Regions from separate parts of the Allorhizobium ampelinum S4 genome, predicted to be linked through region 4. Evidence: riboswitches for the same ligand, from Rfam matches in the RefSeq annotation. Region 4 holds a riboswitch; each other region holds the start of a gene.
The links. A riboswitch is a leader RNA that binds a small molecule or an ion and turns the genes downstream of it on or off. The one in region 4 is predicted to bind cobalamin.

Region 1: another riboswitch for cobalamin. It lies ahead of bluB (5,6-dimethylbenzimidazole synthase); the one in region 4 lies ahead of AVI_RS10420 (hypothetical protein).
Region 2: another riboswitch for cobalamin. It lies ahead of nrdH (glutaredoxin-like protein NrdH); the one in region 4 lies ahead of AVI_RS10420 (hypothetical protein).
Region 3: another riboswitch for cobalamin. It lies ahead of AVI_RS17485 (ABC transporter ATP-binding protein); the one in region 4 lies ahead of AVI_RS10420 (hypothetical protein).

The regions. Positions count from the first base shown of each region.
Region 1 covers NC_011989.1:1,671,974-1,679,436, reverse strand. Annotated here, with positions in the region: gene AVI_RS07990 (DMT family transporter) at 1-593, opposite strand, end outside; gene AVI_RS29540 (bifunctional transcriptional activator/DNA repair enzyme AdaA) at 707-1,291, shown strand; gene bluB (5,6-dimethylbenzimidazole synthase) at 1,369-2,055, opposite strand; cobalamin riboswitch at 2,135-2,315, opposite strand; gene AVI_RS07980 (TolB family protein) at 2,334-3,167, opposite strand; gene AVI_RS07975 (NAD+ synthase) at 3,175-4,854, opposite strand; gene AVI_RS07970 (hypothetical protein) at 5,696-6,502, shown strand; gene AVI_RS07965 (lipid A biosynthesis lauroyl acyltransferase) at 6,486-7,418, opposite strand; gene AVI_RS07960 (zinc-binding dehydrogenase) at 7,421-7,463, opposite strand, start outside.
Region 2 covers NC_011981.1:357,670-365,132, forward strand. Annotated here, with positions in the region: gene AVI_RS27260 (MFS transporter) at 1-271, opposite strand, end outside; gene AVI_RS27265 (AraC family transcriptional regulator) at 332-1,321, opposite strand; partial or broken gene AVI_RS31645 (LysR family transcriptional regulator) at 1,540-1,778, opposite strand; cobalamin riboswitch at 1,846-2,073, shown strand; gene nrdH (glutaredoxin-like protein NrdH) at 2,337-2,558, shown strand; gene nrdI (class Ib ribonucleoside-diphosphate reductase assembly flavoprotein NrdI) at 2,569-2,985, shown strand; gene nrdE (class 1b ribonucleoside-diphosphate reductase subunit alpha) at 2,982-5,108, shown strand; gene nrdF (class 1b ribonucleoside-diphosphate reductase subunit beta) at 5,123-6,112, shown strand; gene AVI_RS27290 (ArsR/SmtB family transcription factor) at 6,360-6,671, opposite strand; gene AVI_RS27295 (NADH:flavin oxidoreductase/NADH oxidase) at 6,770-7,463, shown strand, end outside.
Region 3 covers NC_011988.1:17,226-24,688, reverse strand. Annotated here, with positions in the region: gene AVI_RS17520 (bile acid:sodium symporter family protein) at 1-64, opposite strand, end outside; gene AVI_RS17515 (DUF4334 domain-containing protein) at 511-1,062, shown strand; gene AVI_RS17510 (hypothetical protein) at 1,162-1,503, opposite strand; gene AVI_RS17505 (DUF2934 domain-containing protein) at 1,748-2,065, shown strand; gene glgA (glycogen synthase GlgA) at 2,167-3,642, shown strand; gene AVI_RS17495 (hypothetical protein) at 3,639-3,917, shown strand; gene AVI_RS17490 (amidohydrolase) at 4,052-5,488, shown strand; cobalamin riboswitch at 5,683-5,898, shown strand; gene AVI_RS17485 (ABC transporter ATP-binding protein) at 6,034-6,834, shown strand; gene AVI_RS17480 (ABC transporter substrate-binding protein) at 6,857-7,463, shown strand, end outside.
Region 4 covers NC_011989.1:2,190,239-2,197,701, forward strand. Annotated here, with positions in the region: gene cobN (cobaltochelatase subunit CobN) at 1-607, opposite strand, end outside; gene cobW (cobalamin biosynthesis protein CobW) at 611-1,684, opposite strand; gene cobU (bifunctional adenosylcobinamide kinase/adenosylcobinamide-phosphate guanylyltransferase) at 1,688-2,215, opposite strand; gene AVI_RS10420 (hypothetical protein) at 2,220-2,522, opposite strand; cobalamin riboswitch at 2,663-3,045, opposite strand; gene AVI_RS10425 (hypothetical protein) at 3,092-3,556, opposite strand; gene AVI_RS29565 (DUF1127 domain-containing protein) at 4,007-4,150, shown strand; gene trmFO (methylenetetrahydrofolate--tRNA-(uracil(54)-C(5))-methyltransferase (FADH(2)-oxidizing) TrmFO) at 4,304-5,761, shown strand; gene AVI_RS10435 (hypothetical protein) at 5,833-6,297, opposite strand; gene AVI_RS10440 (phytoene/squalene synthase family protein) at 6,541-7,404, opposite strand; gene AVI_RS10445 (Mth938-like domain-containing protein) at 7,409-7,463, opposite strand, start outside.

The DNA of each region.
Region 1 (7,463 bases), 520 kb from region 4:
GTCGTCGCCGTCGTCTGGCCAAAGGCACTTGTCGTTGGCGTAATTCCCATGCGCCGAAACCGGCGGCCAAAAACACCTGCAAACCCGTAGGATAGAGCAGCCCCAAGGCAGGCAAACAGGGCCAGCAACGAAAGCTCGTGTGATGACAGGCCATTGCCCGACATCAGCACCAGAACACCCATGAAGCCAAAGAGGATGCCTGCGACCTTATTGTGTGCCAGCCGTTCTTCTTTAGTCAGGAAATGCGCCACAACAATCGAAAAGATTGGCGTCGTTGCATTCAGGATCGAAGCAAGGCCGCTGGCAATCTGCGTTTGCCCCCAAAAGAGAAGGCTGAACGGAATCAAATTGTTCAACAGCCCCATACCGAAGAAAGCCAACCAGATTTTCGTGGCTGTTGGAATGGCCTGTCGCGTTACCCGCAGATAGACATACAAAGCCAAGGCCGCAATTGCCACACGCGCAAAAACGACAGTAAACGGCGGCAGTTCAGAAAGGGCAATCTTTGAAAAGAAGAAAGAACCGCCCCACAGAACGGATAGAAACAAAAGGAGAGCCCAGTCTGAAAGGCCCATGGATTCGGTTTTCTGCATGTAAAGATCCTGTCGTGATGCAACAGGGTAAATCTATCCGATCTCACGACCCTTACTCGCCGGAATCGGACTCCGTCCTTTTATGGGTATCCAGACTACTATAATATCCAGCCATGAGTTTGGATATTTCCATATGCGAGCAAGCGTGGCTGGCACGTAACCCTGATTTCGACGGACGATTTTTCATCGGCGTTCGAACCACAGGGGTGTATTGCCGTTGCGTGTGCCCCGTGCGCCTTCCCTATCGCTGCAACGTCGAATTCCTGCCAAGTGCAACCGCGGCTGAACTGGCGGGCTATAGGCCCTGTTTGCGCTGTCGGCCGGAAACCGCGCCATTTTGTCCTGCCTGGAAAGGAAGTGCGACGATTGTGGAAAGGGCCGCCAGACTTATAAGAGACGAAGGAGCCCTAGATGCACGAGAAGCAACAGTAGAAATGCTTGCCGAGTGCGTCGGAGTCGGCGCACGACATCTTACCCGCCTGTTCCAGAAACATCTTGGAGCAAGCCCTATTCAGGTGGCTAAAACAGCCCGCGTGCAACGCGCAAAACGCCTCATCACCGAAACGGACCTGCCGATCACTGACATCGCTCTACAATCCGGCTTCACAAGCCTCAGACGCTTTAATGCAGTTTTTCAGGAGGTCTATAAGCGCCCGCCAACAGCCATCAAACGAGCATCTCGGGTGCAAAATTCATAGAGGTTTTGCGCTCATTCAAACTTTCTTGGGGCGTTCATCACTACATCCTCATCGCATTCGATATTACAAAATGCCCGTCATCCGGCACCTTGCCACCCCTCATCAAACACCAAATCTTCGAGAGCCAGCCGCTTGCGCCAGCCTTTTACCTGCAATTCCGGCTCATCATAAAGCTCGGCCACCTTGCCCAAGCACAGCCACCCCACAATCTCAATCCGCTCTGGAATATTGAGAATAGCCCGCAAATCGGCATCGTGGAAAATGCTGACCCAGCCGACGCCGATGCCTTCTGCGCGGGCAGCGAGCCAGAGGTTTTGGATGGCGCAGACGGTGGAATAGCTGTCCATACGGGGGTTGTGGGTTCGGCCTAGCACCACGGGGCCTGCGCGGTCGGGATCGCAGGTGACGCAGATGCCAAGGGGGGCTTTTAAGATGCCCTCAAGCTTCAGATTGCGGTAGAGCGTGGCTTTTTCGCCTTTAAACAGGTGTGCTGCCTCGTCATTGGCCTTGGAGAAGGCTTGCCAGACGGCTTGTCGCCGTGCTGCGTCGCGCACCAGCACGAAGTTCCAGGGCTGCATGAAGCCAACGGAGGGGGCGTGGTGGGCGGCGGTGAGGATGCGCCAGAGCGTGTCATTGTCGATTGGGTCGGGCAGAAATTCATCGCGCACGTCGCGGCGGGTCATGATGGCCCGGTAGACGGCGGCGCGTTCTTCGGCAGAAAAAGCTCCGGCAGACACCAGAGCATCGTTCACTAAGTCTTGCATCGTTTGGTCCCCAACAATGCGCCCTACGCGATCCCTTGCGAATCGCGCTCAAGCAAAACGCACCTGCCGTCCGCGCAGATGGCGTCTATCATGTCAGGCCGGTCTTCTGACTGGGTTTCATTTGGTTGCCGCACCTTCCCGGTTTTCACCAGTGGCAAAAGCAACAACCATCCACCTCACAGCGTTGGGCACGTTGCGGAATTTCACCGCATTCCCGATTCTCCCGCAAACATGGGGGCACCTGACAGAGGGCTGGTAATGATAGACTGCGGCGATGCTTAGGCGGTCGCCGGAAAATATCGCACATAGGCGAATTCCTGACCGTCCGGCGACCAGCTTGGCACATTGATCGTCCCCTGCCCGCCAAATAGTTCGAACAGGGTTTCAACATTGCCGCCGTCCATGTCCATCAGGCGCATGCGCACATGGAGATCGCGTGGGTGGTCGAACACATCGGCGTCATAGGAAATGAACACCAACTTGCGGTTATTGGGGCATGGATGCGGAAACCAGTCGCCCTGCCCGTCATCGGTCAGGCGCTGCACATCCCTGCCATCCGGGCGAATACGCCAGATCTGCATCGTGCCGCTGCGGCTGGAGTTAAAATAAATCCATTCCCCATCCGCCGACCAGTCCGGCCCATCATTGCGGCCTTCGCCATGGGTAAGGCGCTGCTCGTCGCTGCCATCAACCGAGATCGTATAGATGTCGAAGACCTGGTCACGGATACCGCAATAGCAGACCCGTTGGCCATCCGGCGACCAGCCATGCCAGTAGGAGGGCAGGTTTTCGGTGATCTGGATCGGCGTGCCGCCTTTGGCTGGCAGGATGTAGAGGCAGGTTTTGCCGTGCTCCACCTTGTCGCAGATCGCCAGCCATTGGCCATCCGGCGAAAGCCCGTGGTCATTGTTGCATTGGGTGGCAAAGCCGGTGTCGATCTTTTCCGGCACCGACTGCCCGACCAGAGGCAGGCGATACATCAACCCGTCATCATTGAAGATCAGGAACTGGCCATCTCGCGACCAGTTCGGCGCCTCCACCAGCCGTTCCGTTTGCCAGACAATACGGCTCTGCCGGGTCTCGATGTTGTAGATCTCCACAGAGCTTCGCATCAGCACTCTACCTATCTCGGAACCGATTGGTGATCGGATAGCGCCGGTCGCGGCCAAAGTTCTTCTTGGTAATCTTCACGCCCGGAGCTGACTGGCGGCGCTTGTATTCGGCCAGATAAAGCAGATGTTCAACACGATGCACAGTGGCGATATCATGGCCACGGCCCAAAATCTCGTCCACCGACATTTCCTTTTCCACCAGGCATTCCAAGATGTCATCCAGCACCGGATAGGGCGGCAGACTGTCCTGGTCCTTCTGGTCGGGGCGCAGTTCTGCGGATGGCGCCTTGGCGATGATGTTGGCCGGAATGACCTCCCCCGCAGGTCCCAACGCACCCACTGGCACATGCGCATTGCGCCAGGCAGACAGCGCATAGACCTGCATCTTGTAGAGGTCCTTGATGGGATTGAAGCCGCCGTTCATGTCGCCATAGAGCGTCGCATAGCCCACCGACATTTCCGACTTATTGCCCGTCGTCACCACCATCGAGCCGAACTTGTTCGATACCGCCATCAGGATGGTGCCACGGGTGCGGCTTTGCAGGTTTTCCTCGGTAATGCCGCTTTCCGTGCCTTCAAACATATCGGCGAGGCTGGCAAGGAAGCCCTCCACCGGCTCTGAAATCGGCACGATGTCATAATGGCAGCCAAGCGCCTTGGCGCAATCGGCAGCATCCTTGAAGCTTTCCTCGGATGTGTAGCGATAGGGCAGCATGATGGTGCGCACCCGCTCATGCCCCAGGGCATCCACAGCCATTGCCGCACAAATCGCCGAATCGATGCCACCGGACAGGCCGAGAACCACGCTCTTGAAGCCGTTTTTGTTCACGTAATCGCGAAAGCCCAACATGCAGGCCCGGTAATCCGCCTCTTCGCCTTCGGGGATAGCTGAGACCTCGCCGGGCGCACAGCGCCAGCCATCGGCTTCCCGCGTCCAGGTGGTCAGCACGATGCTTTCCTCGAACTGCGGCATCTGGAAAGCCAGCGTCTTGTCGGCATTGAAGCAGAAGCTGGCACCATCAAACACCAGTTCGTCCTGGCCGCCAACCTGATTGGCGAAGACCAGCGGCAAGCCGCTTTCGATCACCTGGCGCAGAACGACCTGATACCGAACCTCAAGCTTGCCGTGATAATAGGGCGACCCATTGGGAACCAGCAGAATTTCCGCACCGCTTTCGGCCAGCGTCTCGCAAACGCCGAGATCGTTCCAGATTTCCTCGCAGATCGGAACGCCCAGCCGGACACCCCGGAAGTTCACCGGTCCCGGCATATCGCCTTCGACAAACACCCGCTTCTCATCAAATTCGCCGTAATTGGGCAGGTCGATCTTGTCGCGCAGACCGAGGATTTTGCCGCCGTCGATGATCGCCACCGAATTGTGTCGGCCTTTATCGCCCTGGCGGGGAAAGCCGATGATGACGCCCGGCCCGCCATCGGCGGTATCGGCGGCCAGTTCCTCCACAGCCGCCTTGCAGGCCTGAAGAAAGGCGGGTTTCAGCACCAAATCTTCCGGCGGATAGCCGGAAATGAACAGCTCGGACAGCAACAGAAGATCAGCCCCCAGCGAGGCCGCCTTGGCGCGGGCGGTGCGGGCAAGGCTGAGATTGCCAACCACATCGCCCACGGTCGGATTGAACTGAGCCACGGCAATGCGCAGCGTTTCGGGTCTTTGGACTATGTCGCTCATGGCTCAAGGTTTAACCCGGCCGTCGGTGGACTGCAACGGCCCAAAACACCCTGCTGAAACGAAAAATTGTGCGTTCCTGTTTCCTCAAAAGAGCATGGAGGGCGCGGCTCTATTGCCGGAAACAAACCGAGAAGATGGATTTTCGCCGCACGTCCCACCTGATATAATTGACAGCAAGGGTCATCTTGCTCGCGTGAATGCCAATCAAATATGCTTGAAACTATTTCGAAATATTCAAGTTCTCGAGGGGCTGCACCGTCCCTGATATCGGCAGGAGAATACCAAAGACAGTTTGTTAAACAGGAATTTTTATTCCCATATATTTTATGGGACAAAGCACGTATGTTTTGAGCATGCTCGTTGCATCGGCATCGCAATGAAAATACAAGGTAGCATGATGATCTTGGATGAAGATTAACCGGAAGTTTCCTGGCTTACCGCTATTCTTGTTACCATAGAGCGTTCACTAACAGTCTGTTCAAGAATTGCTGCTGGCCTGGCAAAAATGGTGATTTCGAGAACCGGAACGGAGCGTACTTAATTTACGTGAGTACCGGAAGCGCAGAAAGTGCCATTTGCAGACGGCCAGCGGCAATTCTTGGATAGACTGTAAGACAGCCGTCAAAAAACACCTATTGCTCTTTCGTCATTGTCGGGTTCAACACAGATGTTGTCATCTCCGCGTTCACAAATCTCATCCCCATCCCTTCTAAGCCGTGAGGCAATCGCTGCTCATCCGGCTTTTCCGGAAATCGAGCGGGAAATCGCCCGGCACCTGATCGGGATACATCTTAAGACACCGCGCCTTTCACGCCTCAAGGCCTGTCACCGCAAATGGTTGATGTCGCATTCCATGTATGCACTCGCCTTGCAACGTGTGCCAGAAGATCCTCTGTCGGGCCTGACGGCCTCTCGCTTCATGGACGTGGCTATGCAATTGGGCGCGGCAAGCCGCAATACCGCAGCGTCATTTCTGGCCGAACTGTCCGCCTATAAATTTATCGAGGAAATAGAAAACCCAGCCGATCGGCGAATGCGCATCCTGGTCCCAACGGCAGCAACCGAGGCAGCAATGATCTCCTGGTTTCTGGGCCATCTGGATTGCCTTGACCGGCTGGACGATGGAGGCCGCCGCGCGCTGGCCGATGCCAATCCGCTTATTTTCAGGATTGCCCAGCCGATGATCGCCCAGGCTTTGGTGGTGGACCCCGATTGGCGCATACCGCGCGAGACGATTGCTCCGTTTCTCAACTCGGACATGGGTGGCATGGTGCTGCACGGCATGATCAGCCAGATCCCGGATCATGCCGATGCCGATGGGCTCTATCGGCTGGGACCCATCAGCCTCGCCGCGCTTGGAGAGACCTATCTGATCTCGATCACCAACCTGAAGCGGATGTTCAAGAAGCCGCAGGAAGAAGAACTGCTGGGCTGGGAATTGCCCCGCCGCCGCGGCAATGTCTGGCTGTCACAGCGTTTTGTCGATGATTACTTCCATTGGCAATCGACAAAGTTCGAAGCCATCAACACTGCCTTTTGGAACGCTGCCGCACAGGTCAACGTTTTGACGCCGCATCAAACCGAACAAACGAGAGCTGACTTGTCCCAAGCCGAAAAGGCCAGAGCGGACTTCAAAGTGTTTTCTTGATATTCCAGCGGTCGTGATACCAGAGCCACTGCTCCGGATATTCGCGTACCCAGCTCTCGACCTTGTCGTTCAGCATTTGCGCGGTCGCCTGGACATCGACCCGGCCTTGACCATCCTTGGGTATGTCCACCTTAGGCTCGATTTCCAGCCGGTAGCGATTGCCGGGCAGACGAATGCAGCGGGCCGGATAGATATCGCAGCCGAACTGTCGCACCAGCTTAGCCAGTAGCGGATTGGTGCGCACTTCGCTGCCAAAAAACGTCGTGGGCTGGCCCTTTTTGAACTTCTGGTCGACCAGCACCCCAACCCCCTTGCCTGCCTCCAACTGGCGCGCCAGATGAAAGGACGAACCGGCATGGGAGGGCACGAGATTGCCCATCCGCGCCCGGCGGAAATCGAACACCATCTCGGCAATGTATGGATTGTTGGGCGGGCGAAACAGCACCGTTACATAAAGGCCGAAGGCAGCGCCCGCCACCGGCAGCATTTCGAAATTGCCGGTATGGCCGGTAAAAACGATGAACGGGCGCGGATTTTCCAACAGGTCCATAAAGATCGGAATGCCGGAAACCTCGACGCGGCCCTTTCCCAGCTTGTCCGGGTCGAAATCGAACAACTCGTCCAGAAACACATATTCGGCGATCTGCCGGCCCATATTGCCCCAGGCAGCCAGCGCGACGGTCTCGATTTCCGCCTCGGATTTTTCCGGAAAGGCATTGCGCAGATTGGTCAGCATCAACCGATGGCGCTTCAGCTTCGGCCCGATAAAACGCACCAGCCGATCGGCACCATTCAAGGCTTTATCGGCAGGAAACAGTTTCAGCAGCGTCAGCAGCACCAGGATGAGCTTGGCCACCAGCCATTGCGGAAATCTCCGCAGGCCCAGCACGACCTTTGTCAGAACCCGACGAAGCATGATCAATCCATTTTCAGGATGATTTTGCCAAAGATCTGGCGGCTT
Region 2 (7,463 bases), on a different replicon from region 4:
ATCTGCCGATCAGGACATTGCTCAACAGGGCCGTGATGGCGCCCACGAAAGCCGTGGCAGTCACGACCTGTCCGGCTGTTCCCTCGCTGATCCCAAGATCACGGGCCATAGGCGTCAGCAAGCCTGCTGGCAGGAACTCAGCCGACACCAGCGCAAAACTGGTGGCCGCCATCGAAAGGACGGCAAACCAGGTGGCAGGGCTCCACGCAACCGGCTCAGCGGTATCGAGGTCTATAGCTGCGCTGTTAAATTGTGATGTTCTGTCCGTCATTGACGTATCTCCTGAATCCAGAAGCACTTCATAGACGAAAGATTTGGGATTATATGTAGCTTAAAATCCGAAAACCATGTCCGTTCGTCCGGAAACTGTGCGGCGCACAACGCCCGGGGAGAGCGTGGTAATCCGTTTGAAAGCGCGGGCGAAAGACGCCTCAGATTCATAGCCCAGGCGAGATGCAACCTCGGCAACCGACATGCCACCTTGCCCCAACAACTCACGGGCAAGCTGCATGCGCAGGCGGGCGAGATAGCGTGCCGCGCCTTCTCCTAAAATAGCGCTGAAGCGTTCGGCAAAAATCGAGCGCGATTGGCCCGCCACACCGGCAAGGCTTTCAAGCGTCCAGTTATGGCCCGGATCGCGGTGCATGGCGGCCAATACACGACCAAGATGAGGGTCGCGGATGGCGGCGAGCCAGCCGGTGGTTGCGGCTCCGCTGCAATTGACCCAACAGCGGATAAGCCGCGCAACGAGCAAGTCAGCCATACGCGACAGGATCGTCGCGCTGCCCATCTGAGGCTGCGAAGCCTCTGCCGTCATAGCCGCCAGCAGGGGGCCAATAACCGGGTCATTGCCAGCGACATCGCAGCCCTTGATGATTGGCGGCATCAAGGCGATCAAAGGATCAAGGGCATATGCGCTCAAAGCCATGGAACCGCAGAAAAGAGTGCTGGTCGCCCCCGTTCCTTCCCGCACCAACTCGCAAACCTTGTTGCTCAACCTTTTTATCTGACAGCTTTTGAGCGAGTCGCCTTCAACATCCGGCGCGCTTGCCAACCGATGTGCGATACCTTGCGGCAGTAGCACCAGATCCCCATCATTCAATTCCTGCCACCCTTGGGCTTCGGTATGAATCCAGCATGGACCTTGGCTGACAAAGTGGAATCGAAGCAGCTGCTGGTGCGGCAAGGCGATGCTCCACGGATGCCGCAGTTCGCAGCGCCCATAATTGACCCCACTCAAGCGAAAGTCCTGTAGAACTTCGCTTAGCGCATCCATTGGGATATTTGACGGCGACAACCGTTGAGACGAATGATCAGACATTATCCAATTTTAGGCACCAAACGTCTGGCGCGCAAGTACGAAGTTTTATGAATTCGAGCGTGATCCCCGCCCATAGCACCCCCTCTCATTCCAGTCAGCCAATGGATTGAGGCCCAGTCCGACAGGCCCAGTCCGAAAGACGAAGGGTATCCGCCCCTCGATAGTTTATATCTTTTCAAGACCTTCCGCTTGCGAATGAATAGACGCTGGCCTCTCTAACGCAGATCAATCGTCACTTTGGGATGCAGTTCGCGAAACCGCGGCAGTGCTGGCGCGATTATGTGCAAACCGTTCGGCAGCGACGCCGCAATTTGCAAGGTGCTCGACGGCTCCACCCGTCCGGCTTTCGCACCTGTTCGATTTTTTCGGCATCGCACGACAACTGAAGCGCACGATCATGCAGATCGCGGCCTTCGGCCATGAGTTTCAACGATCGTGTCGTGCGGTTGAAAAGCGACTGCATTTTTCCTGGGGAGAGCTATCCGTTCGGCGGTATAGTTGTTGACGAAATTTCAGCCTCGTATACCATATTTAGTGTTCGAGGTTCTTTCGATTCTCAGTACGAATCGAAAGCTAAGACGGGAATGCGGTGCGCCGGACCAGAGATGGTCGGGCAATGCCGAAGCTGCCCCCGCAACTGTAAGCGGCGAGCATTTATCCAGTGAAAGCCACTGAAACATCATGTTTCGGGAAGGCGAGGATGGATGCAACGACCCGCGAGCCAGGAGACCTGCCTCAAACGAAAACGTCCACGGGCGGGGTGCGCGGAAGGTCGCGTGACGGCAAGCGATATGATGTCGCTTGTCAGCGTTTCCTTGCCGACAATCCGTCAAAACACTTCGGGGTGAAGGCATGCGTGATTTTTCCTGTAACGGTCCGGCGTTTAAACGAAGACGGTCGCTGAAGAGCGTCTGAGCTGCTGTCATTCTCCCACTCAATGTCTAGAAACGAGCGTCGGCAACGACGTCTTCGGAGGCCTTTCTGCGGCCAAAAATCAAAACCCAACGAGGATATGATGACCATCACCGTTTACAGCAAACCTGCCTGCGTCCAGTGCAGCGCAACCACCCGCGCGCTCGATCGTCAGGGCCTCGACTACCACATCGTCGACATTTCCGTCGATGAGGACGCCTATGCCAAGGTTCAAGGTCTTGGCTATCGGCAGGTTCCCGTCGTCATCGCTGGCGATACCCATTGGGCGGGTTTTCGTCCCGACATGATCAACGCGTTGGCGTAAGTGTCTGGCGATGGGGCTGATTGTCTATTTTTCCAGTGCCTCGGAAAACACCCATCGCTTTGTCGGCAAGCTTGGTTTGCGCGCGTCACGTATCCCCGTCAGCCCGCGGAGCGGCAATCCGTCGATCACTGAACCTTACGTTCTAATCGTCCCAACCTATTCGGGTGACGATGGCAAAGGGGCCGTTCCAAAACAGGTCATCCGCTTCCTCAATGATGCGGACAACCGCTCTCATCTCCGGGGCGTGATCGCCGCGGGCAATAGTAATTTCGGCGAGACGTTCTGTCTCGCCGGCGACGTGATCTCACAGAAATGTCGAGTGCCGTACCTTTACAGGTTCGAACTGCTCGGCACGGACGAAGATGTCGCCAATGTCAAATATGGGATGGAACGATTTTGGATGTCACAACTTTCGAGCGCCCTTTGAAGGCGGACGAACAGGCGCTGGATTATCACGCGCTGAACGCGATGTTAAACCTCTACGATGAGGATGGTAAAATCCAACTCGATAAGGACGCTCTGGCGGCAAAACAGTATTTCTTGCAGCACGTCAACCAGAACACCGTCTTCTTCCATAATCTACGGGAGAAGCTCGATTACCTCGTGGACGAAGGCTACTATGAGCAAGCGGTGTTGGACCAGTATGCGTTCAACTTCGTCCGCGATCTTTTCGATCATGCCTATGTGAAGAAGTTTCGCTTTCCGACCTTTCTCGGCGCCTTCAAATATTACACTAGCTACACGCTGAAGACCTTCGACGGAAAGCGCTATCTGGAGCGCTACGAAGACCGGATCTGCATGGTGGCATTGACGCTGGCGCAGGGCAATGAGGCTTTGGCGCGGGACATGGTCGATGAGATTATCTCCGGTCGCTTCCAGCCGGCGACGCCGACCTTTCTCAATGCCGGCAAGAAGCAACGCGGCGAACTGGTCTCCTGCTTCCTGCTGCGCATGGAAGACAATATGGAAAGCATCGCCCGTGGCATCAACTCGGCATTGCAACTTTCCAAGCGTGGGGGTGGGGTGGCGTTATCCCTGACCAATATCCGCGAGGCTGGTGCACCGATCAAGCAGATCGAGAACCAGTCCTCGGGCGTCATCCCGGTGATGAAGTTACTGGAGGACAGTTTTTCCTATGCCAACCAGCTCGGTGCGCGCCAGGGGGCAGGGGCTGTCTACCTGAATGCCCATCATCCCGATATCATGCGCTTCCTCGATACCAAGCGTGAAAACGCCGACGAGAAGATTAGGATCAAGACGCTGTCACTCGGTGTGGTGATCCCCGACATCACCTTTGAATTGGCGAAGAACAATGAGGATATGTATCTGTTCTCACCCTACGACGTGGAGCGTGTCTACGGCGTCGCTTTTTCCGAAATCTCAGTCACGGAAAAATACCGCGAGATGGTCGCCGACAGCCGCATTCGTAAGAAGAAGATCAAGGCGCGTGATTTCTTCCAGGTGCTCGCCGAAATCCAGTTCGAGAGCGGCTATCCGTACATCATGTTTGAGGACACGGTGAACCGCGCCAACCCGATAGCCGGACGCATTTCGATGAGCAATCTCTGCTCGGAAATCCTACAGGTGAGCGACGTCAGCACTTATAATGACGACCTGTCCTACAAGACCATGGGTAAGGACATCTCCTGCAATCTCGGGTCCTTGAACATCGCAGCCGTGATGGATTCCTCGGACTTCGGCAGGACCATTGAGACCGCGATCCGGGCGCTGACCGCCGTGTCCGACATGAGCCATATCTCTTCGGTTCCATCGATCGAGAAGGGAAATGATGACAGCCATGCGATCGGCCTTGGCCAGATGAACCTGCACGGCTATCTCGCACGCGAGCGCATCTTCTACGGATCGGAAGAGGGCATCGATTTCACCAACATGTATTTCTACACGGTGACCTATCACGCCATCCGTGCCTCGAACCGGATTGCTGCCGAGCGCGGCACGAGCTTCAAGGGCTTCGAGAACTCGAAATATGCATCCGGCGAGTATTTCGACAAGTATACGCAAACCGAATGGCTTCCAGCGACCAGGCGCGTCGCAGAACTATTCGAAACGGCCGGAATCTCAATCCCGACACAGGAAGACTGGTTGGCGCTGAAAGAGGTGGTGATGGCGTCCGGCCTTTATAACCAGAACCTTCAGGCTGTGCCACCGACGGGGTCGATCTCCTACATCAACCATTCGACCTCCTCGATCCATCCGATCGTCTCGAAGATCGAGATCCGCAAGGAAGGCAAGATCGGCCGCGTCTACTATCCGGCCGCCTTCATGAGCAATGATAACCTTGATTACTATCAGGACGCCTATGAGATCGGACCCGAGAAGATCATAGACACTTATGCGGCCGCCACCCAGCATGTGGATCAAGGTCTTTCGCTGACGCTGTTCTTCCGTGACACCGCAACGACCCGCGACATCAATCGGGCACAGATCTACGCCTGGAAGAAGGGCATCAAGACCATCTATTACATTCGCCTTCGCCAGATGGCGCTGGCCGGCACGCAAGTGCAGGGCTGCGTATCCTGCGCGCTGTGAGATCGAGATATCACATGAACATACAGATGAAGACCAACACCCCGACGCAAACCAAGCCGGTGCGAGCGATCAACTGGAACCGCATCAACGACGACAAGGACCTGGAGGTCTGGAACAGGCTGACCGGTAATTTCTGGCTGCCGGAGAAGGTGCCGTTGTCAAACGACATTCCATCCTGGGCGGCGTTGAAGCCGGAAGAACAACAGTTGACCATCCGCGTCTTCACGGGGCTGACCCTGCTCGATACCATACAGACGAGCATCGGTGCGCCAACATTGATGGAGGATTCCATCACGCCGCATGAGGAGGCGGTCTATTCGAACATTTCGTTCATGGAAGCGGTGCATGCCCGTTCCTATTCCTCGATCTTTTCGACCCTGTGTTCGACATCCGACGTGGATGATGCCTATCGCTGGTCCGAAGAAAACGAGTTTCTGCAAAAGAAGTCGGCGCTGATCCTCGAACACTACCGCAATCCTGACCCGCTGAAACGCAAGATCGCCAGTGTGTTCCTGGAAAGCTTCCTGTTTTACTCCGGCTTCTATCTGCCGATGTTTTGGTCGAGCCGCGCCAGGCTCACCAACACGGCAGACATGATCCGTCTCATCATCCGCGACGAGGCTGTACATGGCTATTACATCGGCTACAAGTTTCAGCGTGGTCTCGAGCCCTTAAGCGAGGAGCAGCGGCAGGAAACCAAGGACTTCGCCTTCGACCTGCTGCTTGAGCTCTACGACAACGAGGCCAAATACACCGAGGCGCTCTATGACGGTGTCGGACTGACAGAGGACGTCAAAAAATTTCTGCATTACAACGCGAACAAGGCGCTGATGAACCTCGGCTACGAGGCTCTGTTTCCGCCGGAGGCCTGCAAGGTCAATCCGGCAATCCTGTCGGCACTCTCGCCGAATGCCGATGAGAATCATGATTTCTTTTCGGGCTCAGGCTCGTCCTATGTCATCGGCAAGGCAGTTGCGACTGAGGACGAGGACTGGGATTTTTAAGCACAATACAGCCTGATATTTTACGCCTTCCCTCGACTATCAACCATGGGGTCGTAGGTGCGATCCCCTCAAGGCTGCACCCGAGATGTCGATCAGACATTTACGATATTGGCGTGCAGATGAATGCAGAAGGGCTTTGACGGCATTTCACGTTTGACGTTGGTCACCAGATCCAAAGCCATTTGGCCTTCAAATTACAACCGAGCCGGGCTGCGATCAACCACCATGGGACCACCGTGCGGTGCCGTCAGCCCGGCTCGTCTGATACGGCCAGAACAGCGTCCAATAGACCCGGAAATCGCTCATCGATCTCTTCGCGGCGCAGCTCGTTCAAGTGCGTTGGTCCATCTGTGCGGGTAAAAACCAGGCCGCCCTCTCTCAAGACTTTAAAGTGGTGGGACATGCTGGACTTCGGCCGGCCCCCATCCAGTGCAGAGCATGTGGCCCGTCCCTCATTTGAAAGCTGACGCACGACGCCCAGCCGTACAGGGTCGCTGAGGGCGTAGAGCACCTGGGTGAGAGTAACGTCTTTCAAAGCGGGATGTGGGATGGCGCGCATGATTCATTCTAGCATCACAAGGTGTTGTTGCAAAGTTCGATTGTAATCGAACTATCGAAAATATATATGTGCATTTATAACGATCAATTGGAGTCTCCATGTCATCCTTGTTTACCCCTTTCACACTCAAAGGCATAACACTGCGAAATCGCATTGCGGTATCGCCGATGTGCCAGTATTCGGCCGAGGACGGCATCATCAATGACTGGCATCACGTCCATCTGGCTGGACTCGCGCGCGGCGGGGCAGGTTTGGTGGTCGCTGAGGCGACAGCGGTATCGCCGGAAGGCCGGATCACTCCCGGATGCGCAGGCATCTGGAACGATGAGCAGATTGAGCCTTGGAAAAAAGCGGTGCATTTGATGAAGGCGGCAGGTGCCGTTCCCGGGATTCAGATCGGACACGCGGGCCGCAAAGCGAGCGCCAATCGTCCATGGGAGGGAGACGACCATATTTCCGGGTCTGACCCGCGTGGCTGGGAAACGCTGGCACCATCCGCCATTGCGTTCGGAGCAAATCTTGGCAAGGTGCCGCAGGCCATGACCCTTGCCGATATCGAGCGTATCACGGCAGACTTTGTCTCTGCGGCGAAGCGGGCGCTGGCCGCTGGCTTTGAATGGCTTGAGCTTCACTTTGCTCATGGCTATCTCGGACAAAGCTTCTTTTCGACCTGGTCTAATAAGCGCACAGACAATTATGGCGGTGACTTTGACGGACGAGCCAGATTTCTGCTCGAAACGCTCGCTGCTGTTCGCGATGTCTGGCCCGAACATTTACCGCTTGCCGCTCGCT
Region 3 (7,463 bases), on a different replicon from region 4:
CCGAAGCTAGAGCCACTGTACACACAAGCATCAGGGTGAATTTATCGGGTAAAAACCGCGTCATGATCGCCGCTCGTCCATTCTTCACTGACAATGCGAGGGCAATGGCGCCTCTTGGCATTTGTCATATGTCAACTATTTCACGCCTTAGGGAGTAGGCCATTCGTCTCAACGATGCAAACCCCACTGGTGCACACCTGCCATCATTTTTCAGCGTTTCAAACAAATCCGGTCATACATCCGGCTCGTTTTCTGAAGACGGATCAAAGGGATCAAAGGCTTGAAATATTCGCAAACACAATACCTCACCCAGGTTCAACGCAGCGTGACAGCCCCAAGAGGAACAAATGCCGTGAAGTGATGTTGATAGCAGCAACGCATAATTGCCGCATAGAAAGCGCAACAAGCAAAAAGTCCAGAACCATCACCCGGACAGGAGTCTCATGAGGCAAGGGAAAACGTCATGCAATGCGCCGGACCGGAAACTCTAGAAAGCGGGAACACATTGCCGTGACCACACAGGCTTTTGCAGATACGGACTGGCTGACCCAATGGCAACAGCATGGCACAACGGGCGAAGAAGCAATTGCCAGGTTTCTCCAACTGCCTGCCCTTGAAGTCGATGACATGATCGGCATGTGGGTCGGGCAGGAGTTAGCGACAAATCATCCTATAGATGGCCTGATGCCGCCTTTCGGTTGGCACGGCAAGAATTTTGTCTCCGCCGACGAAGGTCATCCGCTTATCATGCGCGACCGTTTCGGTTTCTATCCGTTAAACCCGTTCTTCATTCCACTGCGGCTTTTGCTGGCATCACCTAGACTGTTCAACAACGTCGTGGGAAGGGTGGCAGTCCGTAACCTAGGGCGGTTTTTTGCCTCGGGCCGGCCAAAAGCAAGACTAAGGCCCGTCGCACTGGGCGGCACTGTCAGTGCAGCGATGATCTATGACGAAAAGCCGATCATTGACCATTTTCGCCGTATTGATGACCGCCGCTGTCTCGGACTGATGGAGCATCGTGATTTCGACAGGCCATTCTTCTTTTTGCTAACCCGCGAGTGACGCACATACCTTTGCGCGCACAAGCCCTCAGTCGGCCCCTCAGTCGGCGTTGACAGATGTCAACCTGTCAACTTTTGGCCAACCGCCATCATGCGATGATCAGTTGTCGTTATTTCCCGTCCCACCAATCGTGCTGGACGTTGCCATTGACACCGGATCACTGGCAGGAAACGTATCTTCCAGCGCATCGTTGAGATCACGGTCACTCTCATCTCGCTGAGCTTGATCGGCGTGGCGTGTACCGCCTTCAACAACCTCTTTCGTGCTGATTTCCTCCAGCAGCGACCTGGCTGCTTCCGGCGCATTTTCGCGGGTCAGAGACCGTTCTTCGCTCTGTCTCAGTTGGACAGAGACCACATCTCCACTGTCGGAAACAAACTCGACATTATATCCAGACCGTCCGCCCTTTTCAGGATGCACCAAGGTGCCAATCAATTCCATTGTCTTCTCCTTTGTCCCACTGTCTTCTCTTCGTGTGTGACGCTCAGGTCGAAAACAGACGGGCAAGGGTTATTGTTCCTGAAAAAGCGATAATTCCTTGTCTGCCAAGGGCGGTGATGGACGCTATCTTTATCCCCTTTTGCCTATCCGTAAGTCAGCGATGAAAATTTCACTAAATGACCGCCGTTCGCGGAACAGAAACGGCCGATTTCACGTTAGAGGGGTGGTCAATGGGAGATAAACGATGAAGCCATCCGACAAAGAGTGGATCGAAAAGCGAGCCTATAGCCTTTGGGAAGAAGAGGGCAAGCCACACGGGAAGGACGATGCCCATTGGCAACAGGCCCATCGTGAATTTTACGAACTTTCGCAATCTGCGCAAAAGGCCAAGGCAGGCGCGCTCAAGCGCGCGAGCCAGGCCGCCAAAACGCAAACTGCTAAGGCTCCAACGACCAAGGCTCAGGCCGCCAAGACCAGACAAAGTCCAGAAGCTGAGATGGCCGATGCGCCCCAAGATCCAAAGCCTGCCGCAGCGACGAAACGCAAGCGAAAGATAATCTGATGGCACCTGTTTTTTCAGACCGGCAGGACATGGCGACCGCTGCGGCTGGAATCCGCTGCCTTCCGCAACGCATGCAGAAAGGCAATGTCATCGATCAGAGTCTGCGATCGCTCTCCGTAACCTCGGAAATTTTTCCACTCGTTAAAACTGGTGGTCTCGGTGATGTCACGGGCGCTCTTCCAAAGGCGCTCGCCAGTTTTGGTGTAGCCACCCGGACGTTGATTCCAGGCTATAGCAATGTCCGCAGATTGATCCGGGACCAACCGCCGCTGTTGGTTTTCGAAGACCTTCTTGGCGAATCCGCCGCGCTCTATGCCGCAAGCATTCATGGTCTCGACCTTTTCATACTCGATGCGCCGCAATTGTTCGACCGTCCGGGTGGCCCTTATGTGGACGAAAACGGCCTTGACCATGCCGACAATTGGAAGCGATTTGCGGTCCTGTCTCTGGCCGCCGCCGAAATTGCCGCTGGCAGCCTGCCGGGCTGGGTTCCCGATGTCGTTCACACTCATGACTGGCAAACTGCTCTGACCTCCGTCTATTTGCGGCACATGGATTGCACAACGCCTGTGGTCTTGACCATTCACAATCTGGCCTTCCAGGGCCAGTTCAATGCTGCCCTGCTGCCCTCCATCGGACTGCCGCCAAGCGTGATGTCGACGGACTGCATGGAGTATTATGGGGATATCAGCTACCTGAAGGGTGGTCTGATGACGTCGAGCATGATCACCGCCGTCAGCCCGACTTATGCCCGGGAAATCCTTTCGCCACGCTTTGGCATGGGGCTTGAGGGCGTTCTCAGGCAGCGCAAGGACAAGCTGCGCGGTATCGTCAACGGGATCGATCCGGAAATCTGGAACCCGGCTACCGATCCGCATCTGTTCTCCCGTTTTGATCAGAAAACCATCGGCCTCAAACGGTTGAACAAGGTGGACTTACAAAACCAGTTTGGCCTGGACAATGATGATGGTCCACTGTTTGCCGCCATTACCCGTATTACATGGCAAAAAGGCATGGATATGCTGGCAGAGGCCGCCAGCGAGATCATTGATGGCGGCGGTAAGCTGATCGTGCTCGGTCAGGGGGATCGCGCGCTGGAACAGGCGCTGATCGAGACTGCACAGCGCTTTCCTGGCCGGATGGCCGTCAAGATCGGCTATGACGAGGAAACCGCGCATCGCATTCACGGTGGCGCCGATTCCATCATTCAGCCATCGCGTTTCGAACCCTGCGGCCTGACCCAGCTTTATGCCCTGCGCTACGGCTGCGTACCGGTGGTGTCACGCACTGGTGGGCTGGCGGAAACCATTATCGATGCCAATGACGCAGCAATGTCTGCCAAGGCAGCGACCGGTTTCCAGTTCGACCAGATCACCACCGACGGCCTGCGCCACGCGCTTCGCCGTGCGTTGGACGCCTATGCCGTACCCCGCCATTGGCGGCGGTTGCAGCTTCAAGCCATGCGGGCGCATTACAGCTGGGAGCGCAGCGCCGAACAATATGCTGCTCTTTATAATGCGGTCACCCATCGCCGTACTCCGGCGCGGACCAAGCCGGCTCGGAGCCTGCATTCATGACGGACGCAACCCCGGAAACCATGCGGGGGCGTATCAACGCCCACCGCGAATTGCTGATTTCACTCCTGACAGCAAGCCTGCAAGGACCTGAGGCCTTCAAGGATTTGATCCGTAGTCTCGAACAGGAGAGCCAGCTTAGCGACGGCCAGGAAGATCCTGGCGCTGTTCCAAACCGGGCGCTTTCAGAAGCGGTTGCCAAGGCGCGAGAAACTCGCGACATTCTTCAGGCAGCCAAGGCCCGCGCGGCAGACACACGCACAGAACCGCTCTCCTGAAGCAGAAGAGCAGGCCTTCCGGATGACTAACTTTCCATCACAAGATCGAATTGCCTGGTAAAACAGCGGATAAAAGCTTGCCGCTGAGCGCCAAGCTTTTATGGTTGGCGGGTGTTTATTGTCAAAGGTGCCCCATGACCGTTTCCCCCAATACATCCGCCGCGCTTTGGTCGATTGTCGATACCAAGACGCCTGACTTTATCGCCTTGAGCGACCGGATCTGGGGCATGCCGGAAACCTGTTATATGGAAGAATCGTCCGTTGCCGAGCATGTCGCCATGCTGAAGGCGGAGGGATTTCGTGTCAGCGAACAATTGGCCGGCATACCCACAGCTGTGATGGGCGAAGCAGGGGAGGGCGGTCCTATCATAGCGTTTCTCGGCGAATATGATGCCCTGTCCGGGCTCAGCCAGGAAGCCGGCGTCGCTGAACATAAGCCGATTGCCGCAGGCGGCAACGGCCATGGCTGCGGCCACAACCTACTCGGCTCCGCGGCTCTCCTGGCCGCCGCTTCCCTGAAAGACTGGTTGAAAGAAAAGGACTTGCCTGGACGTGTGCGCTATTATGGTTGCCCAGCCGAAGAGGGTGGAGCCGCCAAGGCCTTCATGGTCAGGGCAGGGGCCTTTGAAGGCGTCGATATCGCCATCAGTTGGCATCCAAACTCCTTCGCGGGCGTGCAGCGCACCACCTCGCTTGCCAATTCCCGTGTCGATTTCACTTTCAGGGGGAGGGCGGCCCATGCCGGATCAAACCCCGATCTGGGGCGGAGCGCTCTCGATGCGGTGGAACTGATGAGTGTCGGCGTCAATTATATGCGCGAACACATGCCATCCGATTGCCGCGTACACGCCGCTATTCTCGATGCGGGTGGCATTTCACCCAATGTCGTCCAGGCCTATGCCAAGGTCCGCTATCTGATCCGCGCCCCTGAGCTACAAGGCATGAAGACCCTCGTGGAACGGGTGAAGAAAATTGGCGAGGGTGCGGCATTGATGACCGAAACCCGACTGGAAACACAGGTGATCAGCGCCGTTTCCAACGTGCTGACCAATGGTCCGCTAATGGCGGCCATGCAGGAGGCCTGGGAAGAACTCGGCCCACCACCCTTCGATGCGGCGGACCGGGCTTTCGCCGAAACAATCCGCGCCGTCTTGACGCCGGAAGAAAAGTCGGCACCCTGGCGTTTTGAAGGCCTGCCGGAGCGCGATATCCCGCTTGCCGATTTCATTCTGCCCGCCCATGACCGCACGCCGCTGCTGACCGGGTCAACCGATGTCGGCGATGTCAGCTGGGTGGTGCCAACCGTGCAGGCCGATGGGCCGACCTGCGCCATCGGCACACCGTTCCACACCTGGCAATTGGTGACGCAGGGGAAAAGCCCTCTGGCTCACAAGGGCATGGTGGCTGCGGCAAAGGTCATGGCCGCCACAGGCCGCGCCGCCTTCGAAAGCGAACAGTTACGCGAAGCGGCACGTGCTGATCTGGTCGCCCGTCGCAAGGGCCAACCCTATCAAAGTCCCTTGCCCGCCGACGCAGAACCGCCAATCGTGGAAATGGGTGGCCGTAAGTAAGAGGCCGTATCCAGGGTCACTTTCAACGGTCTGCCTCCTTAAACCGTAAAGCTTGGTCCGGATTTGTTCGGCTTGGCACCAAGCCAACCGAACAAATCCACATTCTTTAGCTTGACCCATTTTATGTAACGTTATAACAAAACCACACTATCGATATAGTTTGAAAACGGACTTGTGCGGAACCGCAACCCATGTCAGTGATAGATCCAAATGGTGCTGTGGCCTTGCAAAGAAGGCTGCGGCTGAAAAGGGAATACGGTGAGGCTTACCCAACAGGGACCGAAACCGTGGCTGCCCCCGCAACTGTGAGCGGCGAGTGGGCCTGCACGATGCCACTGGCGATAAGCCGGGAAGGCGCAGGCCAACAGCGACCCGCAAGCCAGGAGACCTGCCATTTAGATGTTCAACCGCAACGGACGGGGTGTTCCGATGGCAGCGATAAGACTTCAGGTCCGCCGAGAGGCGTGGCCATCCGTTCCTTGTTCAGACGATCCGGCCCGAGGCGCGGCACGCCTGATGTCCGGTCAACGGATGCAGGCTCCTGCATGAGCTGTGACGGTCATGGTGCCTCGCTTGAGGTGAGGGGGCTCAGCTATGGGCCAACTGGCGCGCGATCGCTGATAAAAAATATCGATTTTACGCTTACCGCTGGTGAGCGCCTGGCCATTCTCGGCCCGAATGGGGCGGGTAAGACAACTCTGCTGCGCTGCCTTTATCGTGCGGTGCGCCCGGGTGAGGGCAGGGTGCTACTGGACGGGCAGGATGTGTGGACAATCGATCCGCGGACGGTCGCCCGCCGGATCGCCGTCGTAGTCCAGGAAATGCCAGCAGATTTCCCTTTTACCGTCGAAGATATCGTCATGATGGGCCGAATTCCCTGGCAGAAACGCGCCTGGAAAAGGTCGCAAAGCACCGGAGACGACAAAGCCAGAGCGCTGCATGCCATGGATCACCTCCATGTCACCGATCTGGCGCGACGTGATTTTGCAACTTTGTCAGGCGGCGAAAAGCAACGCGTTCTCGTCGCCAGGGCGCTGGCGCAAGATCCGCAATTGCTCATTCTGGATGAGCCATCCAACCATCTCGACATTCGTAACCAGTTGGAAATTCTCGATCTGCTGCGCGGTCTCGGCATTACCATCGTGACGACGCTGCATGACATCAATCTTGCCGCAGGCTTTGCCACAAGAGCAATAATTCTGAAGGACGGGCAGATGATTGCCGAGGGCTGTCCGCGCGATGTCCTGACCGCAGACCATCTCTCCGCGGCCTTCACCGTTCAAACTCATGTCCACAGCCTGGATGGCGGCGCCACCCGCAATTTTTCCTTCGCGCTCAGTGCCTGATCCGCAACCCATTGGACCATACATGAAAAACGCTCTTCTCATTTTCACACTCTCAACCTTTCTTGCCGCAGTCAGCCTCACCGCAGCCACAGCAGAACCCGTTACCGTCAAGAGCTGTAACCGTCAGGTTACCTTTGATACAGCCCCGCAACGCGCCGTCTCCAATGACGTCAACCTGACCGAAATGATGCTGGCGCTGAAATTACAGGACCATATGGTCGGCTATACCGGGGTCTCCGGCTGGAAGACACTGGATGAGAAACTGCGCGAGGGTGTCAGCCAACTGCCGGAACTATCGCCGAAATATCCGAGCAAGGAAGTCCTGCTCAATGCCAATGCGGATTTCTATTTCGCCGGCTGGAACTATGGCATGAAGGTCGGCGGCGAGGTGACACCGGACACCCTCAGCCCATTGGGCATCAAGGTCTATGAACTGACGGAAAGCTGCATTCACATCATGGCCAAGGCCAAGCCGACCATGGACGATATGTTCATCGATCTCATCAACTTGGGCCGGATATTCCGGGTCGAAGACAGGGCAGAGGCATTGGTTGCAGGCTATCGCCAGCAATTGGCAAAAATCCAGGCCAAAATCAGTCCAACAGACAAGCCTGCAACCGTTTTTGTCT
Region 4 (7,463 bases):
ACAGGGCAGCAATCGGCCCCTCACCTGCAAGCGCCTGCCATGCCGGAACGTCGATCGCCCCTCGCCCTGGCCACCACAGCCCGGCTTTCAGCAGCGGCAAAGCCTCCTGCGGTTTCGGTGCATTGGTCAGCAGCGCTTGCGCAAAAGCCACGAAATGGCTGGCATTACTATCGCCGCCTTCGATCAGATAGGCCCAAAGCGCCGATAGATCCGAGGCATCCAGGTTTGAAAAAGCCTCCAGCCCGGCATCCGGCTTGTCGTCGCCGGGCAGGACGGCAATTTTGATCCCATGGCGGCGGGCGCAGGCGTGCAGCGCTTCCAGCGCATAATGAAAATAGCTGGCCCCACCCAAAGCCTTGACCACAATCAGTTTCGCATGGCGGGCGGTGCGCTCGATATAGGTATCGACCGACATCGGATGTTTCAGCGCCATCAGGCTGGCGAGCCGCCATGTCGCGGTCTCGGATTGCCGCGCCAGCGCCGCCGCGATGGCGGACAGCTCGGTATCGGCGGCGGACAGAAACAGGATATCCCCCGGCGTCTGGCCAAGGTCTATCGCGTCATCCCCGTCGCTGATCGAGCCTTGCTGGGCAAGCAGAAGATGCATGGCTTACGCCGCCGCCCGGATGGCATCGGCAATCGCCGATTGGTCGAGATCATGCAGGCCGATCACCACTAGCCGCGTCGCCCGCTGTTCGCCGGAGGCCCAGGGCCGGTCGTAATATTGGTCGATGCGGTTGCCGACCGCCTGCACCACAAGCCGCATCGGCTTGCCCGGCACATCGACGAAGCCTTTCAGCCGCAGCACGTCATGCGCTTCGATCACGGTCTTCAAGCCATCGACAAAACGGTCCGGCTCGCGCACCTGCGGCAGATCGACGACGAAACTATCAAATTCGTCGTGGTCGTGATGATGGTCATGGTCCTCACCGCTGGCATGCAGCGCCTCATGCTCCAGCTCGTGATGGGACTTGCGATTATCGATATCGGCTTCCGAACCCGCTCCAATGCCAAGCAGCACCATAACAGGCACATCGCCATTCTTCGCCTCGATCAGGGTCGGCTTGCGGGACATCCGGGCGGTCACATCGCTCCGCACTTTGGCAAGACCATCGGCATCAAGCAGGTCGGTCTTGTTGAGCACGATCAGATCGGCGCAGGTCAATTGGTCCTCGAACAGCTCCTCGATCGGGCTTTCGTGATCGAGACTGTCATCAGCGGCGCGCTGGGCGTCGATCCGGTCATGGTCGTCAGCAAACCGGCCAGCGGCGACAGCAGCGCTATCGACCACCGTCACAACACCATCCACGGTCACGCGGGTGCGGATATCCGGCCAGTTGAAGGCGGCCACCAGCGGCTGGGGCAAGGCAAGGCCGGAGGTTTCTATGACGATATGGTCGGGCAGCACATCCCGTGCCAGCAGCTTTTGCATGGTCGGCACGAAATCATCGGCAACCGTGCAGCAGATACAGCCATTGGTCAGTTCGATAATGTCGTCCTCGGTGCAGGTCTCGGCGCCGCAGCCTTTCAGCACTTCGCCATCCACACCCAGATCACCAAACTCGTTTATGATCAGCGCGATTTTCTTGCCACCCGCATTCATCAGCATATTGCGGATGATCGTCGTTTTGCCCGCTCCGAGAAAACCGGTGATAACAGTGACGGGAATTTTCTGTTGCAACATTGTTCAGCCTTTCATTTTCAGGGGCAGGCCAGCCGCGACGAAGTAAACCTCGTCAGCGCTTGCCGCGATCAGTTGATGAAGCCGTCCGGCATGGTCACGGAAATGGCGCGCCATGCGGTTTTCCGGCACAATGCCAAGGCCGACTTCATTGGAAACAAGCACGATGGAGGCGGAAAGGCGGGGCAGCAGATCCGCAAGGGCTTGCGCCTCAGCAGCCATGTCGCGCCCCTCCTCCATCATCAGATTCGTGACCCAGAGCGTCAGGCAGTCAACCAAGATGACCCGGCCCGGCGCATCGATAAACTTCAGCCGACCCACCAGCGCCAGTGGCTCTTCATGCGTCACCCAGAGCGGACCACGATCCTGCTGGTGCTGGTCGATCCGGGCGCGCATTTCCTCGTCCCAGGCCCGCCCGGTTGCCAGATAATGACGCTCCAGGCCGGTCTCGGCACAAAGCTGTTCTGCAAAATGCGACTTGCCGGACCGCGCGCCTCCGAGAACGAAGACACGTTTCGAAACTGTGTCTGCCATGGCGTCAGTTTCCACCCGTAGGCGGCGTGTAGAGCCCGCTGGAGCGCGGCACGAAGCCCGGCCATGCGGATGGGGCTGCATCGGCAGCATATGGCGCAGACGTCCGCACATCCGACCTTGGCTGCGACAGCGCCCCGCCAAAGGTGGAATTGGAACCGGACGGTGCGTGGAATTGTTGCTCAGCGGGCCGCTGAGAAGGACCAGAAGGCGCATGACGGGAAAACGGCAGCAACGCAAAAACCAGCGCCGCCAGCACAAGCAGAGCTAAGGCGGCACCTATGCTGCGTGATGACACGAGCGTCATCATGACCTGCCTCCGTTAGGCGCAGGCGGCATACTGCAAAACGGCCAAAAGACCGTGGAGCGGAGGCTGGAAGGCCCGCGATCAATCTGTTGCGCCACGACAACCTCCGTGCTGGCGTCGGGGATCTCTCCCCCAATTGGGCGTAAAGCCCGTCACGGACGGCAGGTCTCCTGGCTCACAGCGTCAAACCGGTACCATAACGGCACCCGTTCGCAGATTTCCCTCACCTTCCCGGAGGTCATAGCAAAAGCGAAAAGGCGGACGATTCGTAGATAAAGAGGCGTCCAACCCCGGCAGATCGCTTTGCCACTCCAGTGGCTTTTCCGGTCCGTCCGCTCACCGCACCGGCCACACCACGCGGCCCGCCATGCAAGGATCGTCAAAACCGGATGGAAAACCCTCGCTGTTCTACAGTCGCGGGGTCGGCTGCGTTTGGCATGCCCTGTCTGGGTCCACGCCTTCGCATTCCCTTTTGCTTTCCAGCCTCAATCTCTTCAGGCCGAAAACCATCCACCTTTAGGGTTAGCAGAATGAGGCTTTAAGTCAATCTGCAAGCCATGAGCCAATACCCGCTATAGCTTTGGCGCGGTCAGGGAAAACAGCGAGCGTATCCGGGCTGAAATTTCTTCCGCCAGGCTTTCAGGGCCAAGCGTCTGGTCATTGGTAATGGTCAGCACCTTGAACGCGCCCTGAGCGACCACATCACCGGTTTCAACCGAGGCAGCACTGACTTTGACCTCGGCCTCGTTATGCTGCTTGTCCAGCCCAAGCCCACTCGCCATCGCCTCGACCCTGACCGTCAGAATCACCCGTGGCAGAACCTCGCTGCGCACCGTAGCGGCGACGGCAGCCGACAGACGCCGCTCCACACCCTGAACCAGAACCAACGGCACTTTTGGACCAGCCAGTACGGTGACCGCACGAATATCATAGTAGAACTTCTTCCGATCTGATTGAAACAGTCCTGCCATGCACCCGGCAAGCGCCATGCAGATCGATAGAAAGGCAAGAACGCGCAAATACCGCAGCAAGGTCATACTCCGCACAAAGATATGGCACGGACCATCAAAGCCAGAGCTTGCCGCAAGCTTACGCTATAAGTCCGCAACGGAGATAGACGTGATGACGGCGTTTTGACGAATTATGCCGCCTTTTGCTGGCCACAAAGCAGGGAATGTTGCGCAAAAGAAAATATCCGCTGGATTCTTGTTAAACAAAGCCATTATGGGACCGTCTTGCGCCTGAAGGTCGGCGATTCCACACCCTCGGACCGGTGAGAATTTCACTCGAAAAAGGCGTGTTTTGAGCGTCCCAAGATCACGCTCAAATCTTAGCCGAAGCACAATTAATAGCCATGAATCTGCACAAACGCATAGCAGTCGCCCATTTATTGCACTGCCATAAAGACCTTCCCCGATGTATAAGCATGTCAACAGCTGAGGCGGGAGAGACCGCCGGATCAGCAACCAAGATCTCGAGGAAACGTCATGAACCCGATCCGCATTGCAAAAAACTGGATTAGCTATCGCCGCACTCTGTCCGAGCTGGGCGGCCTGTCCAACCAGACCCTGTCCGACATCGGCATCACCCGTTACGACATCCGTCACATTGCCAACCGTTCGTTCCGTTAATCGGATCCGGTTTTAAAGTTGAAATTGACTGTATGAACGGCGCTTTTGGCGCCGTTTTCTATTTCTGGATCTCCAAACCAAGCTCGCATCTCCAAAGTGCAATTTGATCGGTTGAAGATTGGAAGCGGCGGCAAGGCGTGATAAGCAGCCGCCATGACAGACAACAACACCTATTTCCCTATTCACATCATTGGCGGCGGGCTGGCTGGCTCCGAAGCCGCCTGGCAGATCGCCGAGGCGGGCGTGCCGGTCATTCTTCATGAGATGCGCGGCCTTCGCGGTACCGACGCCCATAAGACCGATAGCCTGGCCGAGCTTGTCTGCTCCAATTCCTTCCGCTCCGATGATGCCACCGCCAATGCGGTCGGGGTTATCCATGCGGAAATGCGGCTGGCCGGCTCGTTGATCATAGCCTGCGCCGACCGTCATCAGGTACCGGCAGGCGGCGCGCTTGCCGTTGACAGAGATGGCTTTGCCGAAGCTGTGACGCAGGCGCTGCATGCCCACCCGCTGGTAACCGTGGTGCGCGAGGAAATCACCGGCCTGCCGCCACGCGATTGGGATCTCAGCATTATCGCCAGCGGACCGCTGACATCACCGGCGCTGGCCGAGGCCATCCGCTCGGAAACCGGCGAGGATGCCCTTGCCTTTTTCGACGCCATCGCCCCCATCGTCCACCGCGACAGCATCAATATGGATATCTGCTGGTATCAATCGCGCTATGACAAGGTGGGGCCAGGCGGTACGGGCAAGGATTACATCAACTGCCCACTGGATGAGGCCCAGTATAACGCCTTCGTTGATGCATTGATTGCCGGTGACGCGGTCGGCTTCAAAGAATGGGAAGGCACCCCCTATTTCGACGGCTGCCTGCCCATCGAAGTCATGGCGGAACGCGGGCGTGAAACCCTGCGCCACGGGCCGATGAAGCCGATGGGGCTGACAAATTCCCATAATCCGACCGTGAAAGCCTATGCTGTCGTGCAGCTGCGCCAGGATAATGCGCTGGGCACGCTCTATAATATGGTCGGTTTTCAGACCAAGCTGCGCTACGGTGCCCAAGCCGAGATTTTCCGGATGATCCCCGGTCTGGAAAACGCCGAATTCGCCCGGTTGGGTGGCCTGCACCGCAATACCTATATCCATTCGCCCGTGCTGCTGGATCAATCCCTCTCCCTAAAGAGCAGACCGGGCCTGCGCTTTGCCGGGCAGATCACCGGCTGCGAAGGCTATGTCGAGAGCGCCTCCATCGGCCTTCTGGCCGGTCGCTTTGCTGCTGCCGAGCGCAAGGGCGAGGCCTTCAGTCCACCGCCTGTGACAACGGCGCTCGGTGCGCTGCTCAACCATATTACCGGTGGCCATATCGTTTCCAACGACGAGCCCGGTAAAAAGTCTTTCCAGCCGATGAACATCAATTTCGGCCTGTTTCCGGATCTGGAGCCGGGCTCCATCGTCAAGCCCGAGGGCGTGAAGCGATTCCGGGGCAAGGACAAGACTGTCATGAAGCGCCAGTTGATCGCCATCCGCGCCTTGGCCCATTGCCGGGAATGGTTGGGCCTGCCGCCGCACATCCCACAGCCGGTTGAGCAACTGGAAGACGCGGGCCTGTAATTTCAAGGCCCGACAATCTCAATGGACCTGATGGACCTGATGGACCTGATGGACCTGATGGACCATCCTACTCACGAGGACGTCTTGTCAAATCTGTCTTCCGCCGGTTCCAAATCGTTCGGCGCGATATAGTTGCCGAGCAGCCATAGCGACACTTCTGCTGCCTCGGCGGGTTTGGCGAAAATATAGTCGCCGTTATGCTGGGCGGCATCGAGAAACGTGACGTGAAAACCGTGAACGCTCTCCAGTGGTCGGACCTGCACATGCCCCGGCTCGATCAGATGGCAGGCATAATGATTGCGAAGATTGCGCATGAAACCCGCGCGGTTGTCATGTAGCCTGACGAAAACCGCCTTGCCATCAGCCGTGGCATGCAGGCTGCGGATCGCTTCGCCAGGAAAGGCCCGGCCGAATTCCAGGATGGCAAGCCCGACATCGCTTAGGGTTTCGCCGTCATTGCGCTCCGCCATGCGCGAAACGTACCACGCGAAGGCGATAATGCCCAAAAACACAAAAATACCGATCCCAACGCCCACTGGCAACCTCCGGATGATGCAAGAGCAGCAATGCCGATCGAGGATCGTGCAATTGCGGCAACACTTTATATCTGCTGCATAATCCTTTGAATCGATTCCAACTTGCGGATTTTGCAGTCGACAAGATCTAACGGATGAGCCTTGCGTGAGTTTGGAGTTTGGTTGGAGCCAAGGCAGCATTTGCCAAGGAAAAGGGAAAACCTGTGTTCTCAACCGGCTGGTTCAGTATCAACCGGACAAACTCTAGAATCGTCCCGTCATGCTAGCGCGGAGCAGCGTCAGCTGGCGGCGCCACTGGGCTCGGCGGATCGGTGTTTGCAGAATATCGGCGCCGCGCCGGCGAGCATCCCGCAGAATCGGACCGGCAAGCGCCACGGGCAGATAGGCCGGAACCAGAGACGCAGGAAGCTTGCCGCCAGCCCGCGCCTTGGCAAGATGATCAAGCCCCAGACCGGCAAAGGCTTCGATTGCTCCATCGATTCTCATCTCGTCCCTGCCCGACAGGAAGGCCTCGCGGTCAAGGCCAGTCGCCGCCAGGATTTCGTCGGGAATGTAAAGTTGCCCCCGCGCCCGATGCTGCGGCATCAGCGCCAGCAGGCCGGCAATGGACTGAGCAACCCCGGCATGACCGGCAATGGTTGCGCAATTCAGCGCGGCCCCGGCATCCAGCACCAGGCTAGCCAGTTGGATCAGCGCCGAGGCGGTCTCTCCCGCATAGCCTTCCAGCGCCGATCTTGGCCCGATCGGATCGTCGTAAAGATCGGCAATCCGCGCATCGATCATGTCGAGCAAGGGTTGAACCGGTAAACGATAGGATTCCACCGCCGCCAAAAGCCCTGCCGCCAGCGGATTGGCCGTGGTATCGCCATGCCCCTTGCCCGAAAGCAGGTCACGCCAATATTGCAGCCGGATTTCGCCCGGCAAGGGCTCCCGCACCAGATCGCGCACCCGGGCAAGTTCGGCATTGAAGGCATAGAGCGCTGCCAAGGCAGGCTGTTTTTCCGGCGGGGAGAGAAGGCAGGCCAAATACCGGTCGCGGTCGATCTCCCGCAGCATAGCCAGGCAGACATCCGGGACCAATGGCGATGGTTTTGCACTTTCCGCCATGCGATCAGACTGCAATCAATGCGGCGGCCACGGGCCGTTCTTCCGCCAGCATCACATTA